DNA from 2 places in the Phytobacter sp. V69 genome. Region 1 is predicted to be linked to the other one. Evidence: predicted binding sites of a transcription regulator. Region 1 holds the regulator's gene; the other holds the start of a gene.
The links. Region 1 encodes LexA, which represses DNA repair genes until DNA is damaged. Its sites were predicted from a motif close to TNCTGTATGTACATACAGNA; they were not measured.
Positions count from the first base shown of each region.

Region 2: dinB (DNA polymerase IV) is a predicted target of LexA. The motif match lies at 1,655-1,674, and genes of this name have one in related genera.

Region 1 covers NZ_CBFFRL010000015.1:22,905-26,325, reverse strand. The annotation lists gene ACSZPU_RS03745 (conjugal transfer protein TraF) at 1-95, opposite strand, end outside; gene zur (zinc uptake transcriptional repressor Zur) at 371-886, shown strand; gene ACSZPU_RS03735 (CsbD family protein) at 994-1,203, opposite strand; gene lexA (transcriptional repressor LexA) at 1,465-2,076, opposite strand; gene ACSZPU_RS03725 (diacylglycerol kinase) at 2,185-2,553, opposite strand; gene plsB (glycerol-3-phosphate 1-O-acyltransferase PlsB) at 2,683-3,421, shown strand, end outside.
Region 2 covers NZ_CBFFRL010000090.1:15,067-18,487, forward strand. The annotation lists gene ACSZPU_RS14075 (class II glutamine amidotransferase) at 1-674, shown strand, start outside; gene dpaA (peptidoglycan meso-diaminopimelic acid protein amidase) at 645-1,385, opposite strand; gene dinB (DNA polymerase IV) at 1,692-2,750, shown strand; gene ACSZPU_RS14090 (GNAT family N-acetyltransferase) at 2,753-3,205, shown strand.

The DNA.
Region 1 (3,421 bases):
CGCGCTTCTGCCCAGGTATTAGCTGCTCCTGCCTGATTTGCCACAAAAAAGGAGACAGCGATAGCGACCACCGAAAGTTTAAGATTGTTTTTCACAGTATGCGTCTCGTAATCAAATGAGTTTTTTTATGCCCCTGCTAGTTGTGACAAGGACAGGGAGGCTCTATTGCTGCGAATAACACTGAAAAAATAGGCTATTTCTAACGAATGTAATAAAACGTTACAGAAGATGTTGTTATAAGAAGTGACCATCAATATTTATAGAAGACACATTGCGATTGTGAAAGGCGAAGGCACGGTCGCGATCTCGGCGTTTGGTGCAGAACATGATAAAGTGGGGGCACATGTTGCCCATTCATGAGAGAACGCCTATGGATAAGACCACTTCGCAAGAGATGCTCGCGCAGGCCGAAAAACTGTGCGTGCAGCGCAACGTGCGCCTGACTCCGCAGCGCCTCGAAGTGTTACGCCTGATGAGTCTGCAACAGGGAGCCATCAGCGCTTACGATCTGCTCGACCTTCTGCGTGAGACCGAGCCACAGGCCAAACCGCCAACGGTTTATCGTGCGCTGGATTTTTTGCTGGAACAAGGGTTTGTGCATAAGGTGGAGTCCGCAAACAGCTATGTGCTGTGCCATCTCTTCGACCAGCCAACGCACACTTCTGCGATGTTTATCTGCGATCGCTGTGGCGTGGTGAAAGAGGAGCAGGCGGAGGGCGTGGAAGACATCATGCACGCGCTGGCAGCAAAACGCGGTTTTGCGCTGCGTCATAACGTCATTGAAGCACACGGACTTTGCGCCGACTGCGCGGAGGTTGAGGCCTGCCGACATCCCGGCGAATGCCATCACGATCACACCATTCAGTTGAAGAAAAAATCGCGCTAGTCGCGATTTTTTTTATCTCTCAAGCCGGAAAATTGAGGGTGGTACATCCATGTACCGTTCGGGCAGGGTAGCCACAGAGGGTTTACACATTGAGGGGTTGTGTAGGACTACCAGTGGTACTCGTTGCGGTTTTCCCAATCAACGACTTCTTTTTCCGCTTTCTCTTTGGCGTAGCCATAACGTTCCTGAATCTTACCGACCAACTGGTTGCGTTTACCTTCGATGATGGTCATATCATCGTCAGTTAATTTACTCCACTGTTCTTTCGCTTTACCTTTGAACTGTTTCCAGTTACCGCGGACTTCGTCTTTATTCATCGTCATATCCTCATCATTGGTTACGAACAGCGTTTCTTTCTGTCGTTACGCTCTGAATGTCCTGAACGTGATAATAATTGTAGTTAAGGATATCGACCGCGAAGCTTTATTCGGAATTTTTAACCATTAAAGAAAAAAATATAAGTATGGTTATGCTGAAAAAACGGAATGCGATCAGGAGGATAAAGCGCAGGTTAAAGCTTTGTCAGGAAGGGAAAGCAACCGTGACAGCGGGCGTGCCGCCACGGTTCAGAAGCCGGATTACAACCACTCACCATTGCGGATAACGCCCACCGCCAGACCTTCAATAGTGAAGTTCTGCTCGCGCAGGTTGACCACAATGGGGGAAAACTCGCTGTTTTCCGGCAGCAACTGCACGGTATTACCCTGTTTTTTCAGTCGCTTAACGGTCACTTCATCGTCAATACGAGCAACAACGACCTGACCATTACGCACATCCTGAGTTTTATGCACAGCCAGCAGGTCGCCGTCCATAATGCCGATATCTCTCATCGACATACCGCTTACACGCAGCAGGAAGTCCGCGTTGGGTTTGAAGAGAGAAGGATCAACCTGATAGTGGCCTTCGATATGCTGCTGTGCCAGCAGAGGCTCACCAGCAGCGACGCGCCCGATAAGCGGCAGCCCGATGTCTTCTTCTTCAAGCAACAGACGAATACCGCGTGACGCGCCGGACACGATCTCAATAACGCCCTTACGCGCAAGCGCTTTCAGGTGTTCTTCTGCTGCGTTTGGGGAACGGAACCCCAACTGCTGCGCGATCTCCGCACGCGTCGGCGGCATACCCGTCTGGTTGATTCGATCGCGAATGAGATCGAACACCTCTTGCTGCCTGGCCGTTAAAGCTTTCATTCCGCCCCCTGGGTGTATATACAGTTATGCTGTGAGTATATACAGCTAAAGGTGATTTTGAAACCAAAATTACGCAAAAAACCAGCAGGTAACGTAAATCTGGAAGCCTTATCGAAAATGGCCCCACAACAGAGAGAGCCAGGTAAACAGCGCCACAAGAATCGTCATTAATACCGCAGCAGACCCCATATCTTTCGCACGCCCGGACAGCTCGTGAAACTCGGACCCAATACGGTCAACTACCGCTTCAATTGCGCTATTGAGGATTTCCACAATCATGACCAGCGCCACCGAGCCAATCAGTAATACGCGGGTGATGGCGTCGACATCAAGGAAACAAGCGATAATAATTGCCAGGATGACCGCAACGGACTCCTGGCGAAAGGCAGCTTCGTTTATCCATGCAGCACGGACGCCCTTCCAGGAATAGCCGGCAGCTTTAATAATACGGGTCATGCCAGTGGTGTTATTGGCCATGAAAAGAACCTTTTTATGTTATGAGCATCAATCTCTATGTAAGGTTATAGAGGTACAAAAGAATTTGTGCGCGCTTTCTGATATTCTTGCGGCGCATTGGCATTAATAACCAGAGGCTTTACATCCTTTATGTCCGGCTGGCCACGAATTTACTACAAATTACTTAATTTACCATTAAGCGTGCTGGTAAAAAGCAAGTCTATCCCGGCGGAACCCGCCCAGGAATTAGGGCTCGATACGTCACGCCCTATTATGTACGTTTTGCCTTATAACTCTAAGGCAGACTTGCTGACCTTGCGCGCTCAATGTCTGGCACATGACTTGCCCGACCCTCTCGAACCGCTTGAAATCGACGGCGTTGAACTGCCGCGCTATATCTTCATTCACGGCGGACCGCGTGTCTTTACCTGGTACACGCCAAAAGAAGAGTCGATCAAGCTGTTCCACGATTATCTCGATCTGCACCGCAGCCACCCCGACCTGGATGTCCAGATGGTACCGGTGTCGATGATGTTTGGCCGCTCTCCGGGTCGCGAGAAAGGTGAGATGAATCCACCGCTGCGTATGCTCAATGGCATCCAGAAATTCTTTGCGATCTCCTGGCTGGGGCGCGACAGCTTCGTGCGTTTCTCTCCACCGGTTTCGCTGCGCCGCATGGCAACTGAGCACGGCACGGATAAGATTATCGCGCAAAAACTGGCACGCGTGGCACGTATGCACTTCGCGCGCCAGCGTCTGGCTGCGGTTGGTCCGCGTCTGCCCGCCCGTCAGGACCTGTTTAATAAGCTGCTGTCCTCGAAAGCTATCGCCCGTGCCGTAGAAGACGAAGCGCGCAGCAAGAAAATCTCCCACGATAAAGCGCAGCAAA
Region 2 (3,421 bases), on a different contig from region 1:
ATAAAGATGGCTGGGGTATTACCTTTTACGAAGGCAAAGGCTGTCGTACGTTTAAAGACCCGCAACCCAGCTTTAACTCACCGATTGCCCGTCTGGTTCAGGATTACCCGATAAAGTCCTGCTCGGTGGTGGCCCATATTCGTCAGGCAAACCGTGGCGAAGTGGCGCTGGAAAACACCCATCCTTTTACCCGTGAACTCTGGGGTCGCAACTGGACCTACGCCCATAACGGGCAGTTAACCGGTTATAAAACGCTGGAGACAGGGAATTTTCGTCCGGTAGGGGAAACGGATAGCGAGAAAGCCTTCTGCTGGCTGTTGCATAAGCTCACCACGCGTTATCCGCGTACGCCGGGCAATATGGAAGCGGTATTTAAATACATCGCAACGCTGGCGACTGAGCTGCGTGAGAAAGGTGTGTTCAATATGCTGCTGTCGGATGGGCGCTACGTGATGGCGTTCTGCTCGACCAACCTGTTCTGCATTACCCGTCGGGCACCGTTCGGCGTGGCGAAGCTGTTGGATCAGGATGTGGAAATTGATTTTCAGCGGGAAACCACACCTAACGATGTGGTTACCGTGATTGCTACCCAGCCGCTAACGGGCAATGAAACCTGGCAAAAGATTATGCCAGGTGAGTGGGCATTATTTTGTCTCGGGGAGCGTATAGTTTGACGCCAGCTGCGGGTGAATAACTTCGTGGCTCAGCGGTTTGCTGACCACGTAGTTTCCGTCAACAACGGAGACCACAGGCGGTTTCTGCGTTTGCTGGAAGAAGTCATAACCCGGTTTTAACTGTTCCCAGAATTTCGCATAGGTCGAATATTTGTGACGCTGCATATTTGCGTCAGTCATCCGGAACGGATAAATGCTCAACTGTACGCTTTGCTGACCAAACACCAGCGCGGCGGTAACAAACTGGAAAATCTCGTCAATCTGCGAATCGGTCATGGCGTAGCAACCAATGGACACGCACGCGCCGTGGATCATCAGGTATTTCCCTTCATAACCGTGGGCACGGTCAAACGCGTTAGGAAAACCAATATTGATGGCTTTATAAAAACGGCTGTCCGGTTTTAGCTGGCTGCGCTGAATAGAATAGAACCCTTCCGGGCTTTTGAAATCGCCCTGACGCTGTTTAGGGCCCAGGCCGCCAGAGTAGTTACAAATTTTGTAGCTATTGAGGAGTTGGTACTGCTCACCCATTTTGACGTAGAGATCAAGGGTACGCTCTTCTTTGAAGATCTGGATGTATACCGGTGACCCCATCAACTGCTGCTTATATTCTTTGCTGATCGACGTTGTTGAACCATTGCTGCTTAATAAGCTGGCGAATGAGACGCACGGCATCAGAAGCATCGCAAGAAAAAATGCGATTTTACGCATACTGCTTGTTTCCTTGATAAAACGGTTACCACATTGCCAGGACGGCAAAAGAATCCCAAAAATTCAGAATAATCTGGATTGGGTGCGCCCACAGTAGCATCACGGTAGTTTTTCGCAAGCCCGGATCGCTGAGTTTACAAATTAGTTTTTTACAGCGATCCCCCTGTTAAATATTGTCAGATGAAAACCCCAGAAATAACAGCACTATTGGGCGTTTTTTTTCACACTAAACTCACATTTTCTTCGTCTCTTCTCATCTTAGGTAAGAATGCTGTATACTTATCCAGTATCGGGTAAGGTGAGCGTATGCGCAAAATCATACATGTTGATATGGACTGCTTTTTCGCGGCGGTGGAGATGCGCGACAATCCGGCTCTGCGGGATATCCCTATTGCCATCGGCGGTAGCAGGGTCCAGCGCGGGGTCATTAGCACGGCTAACTATCCGGCGCGTAAATACGGTGTTCGCAGCGCCATGCCCACGGCAATGGCATTAAAACTCTGCCCGCACCTCACCTTATTACCCGGTCGCTTTGAAGCCTACCGGGAAGCGTCTAACCATATTCGTGAAATCTTTTCCCGTTATACCGCCCTGATTGAGCCACTGTCGCTGGATGAAGCGTATCTGGATGTGACCGACAGCCCCTATTGTCACGGTTCGGCAACGCTAATGGCCGAAGAGATCCGCCAGACCATTTTTCGCGAAACGCAGCTGACCGCATCGGCCGGAGTCGCGCCGGTGAAGTTCCTGGCGAAAATTGCCTCCGATCTGCATAAACCCGACGGGCAATATGTGATTGCGCCAGCGGATGTCCCGGCGTTCTTACGCACGCTACCGCTGGGGAAGATTCCTGGCGTTGGCAAGGTCTCTGCGGCGAAGCTGGAAACGCTGGGGTTGCGTACTTGCGAAGATGTGCAAAACAGCGACCTGGCGATGCTGCTCAAGCGGTTTGGTAAATTTGGCCGCGTGCTGTGGGAGCGCAGTCTGGGCATTGATGAACGGCAGATCAGCAACGACAGGCTGCGCAAGTCGGTCGGCGTGGAACGTACGCTGATTGAAGACATCCATGAATGGGAAGAGTGTGAAGCCATTATCAACCAGCAGCTCTACCCGGAGCTGGAGCGGCGGCTGTTGAAGATAAAACCCGACCTGCTTATTGCCCGACAGGGGGTCAAACTCAAGTTTGCAGATTTCCAGCTCACCACCCAGGAACACGTCTGGCCACGCTTAAATAAAGACGATCTCCTGGCGACGGCGCGAAAAACCTGGAATGAACGGCGCGGTGGGCGTGGCGTGCGTTTAGTGGGATTACATGTGACGCTGCTCGATCCGCAATTAGAACGCCAACTGGTGCTGGGGCTGTAATGATGCTGGAAATAAGACCCTATCAGGACGAAGACTTTCAGTCGCTGTGCGCAATATTCATTGCGGCAATAAAAGAAGTGGCCAGTCAGCATTATTCTCCGCACCAGATTGCCGCATGGGCACAGGTGGATGAGGTTCGCTGGCAGAACAAATTAGCAAATTCTCAGGTGCTGGTGGCTGTTATGAATAACAGGCCCGTCGGTTTTCTTGCCGCCCAGGAGGATTATATTGATCTGTTATTTGTCGCGCCAGAATTTACCCGCCAGGGAATTGCCCGTTCACTGTTAATGGAACTGTTCAAACCCAGGTCGGAAGGCGTGTTCAGCGTTGATGCCAGTATCACCGCCAGGCCGCTGTTTGAGCGCCTGGGCTTTGCTATTATTCGGGAACAGAATGTTGAATCCCGAGGGGTGAAATTTATTAATTACCATATGATCCGGCAATTAGTGCAGTAAAATAGCCTTGCATTACCGGATATGCCTCATTACTATACGCGCACTTTCCATCTATTTTCACTGCAAAGGGGGTTAATCATGACGACATATAATCAAAACTCAATTTGCAGACCTTTCCAGGAATAACTCTTCTTTTTTGCCCTGGTTGTGTCTGCCATATCCTTAATTATTTTTTTATTGGAAATGGTATATGGGCGGCGGATTCAACTCCGAAGT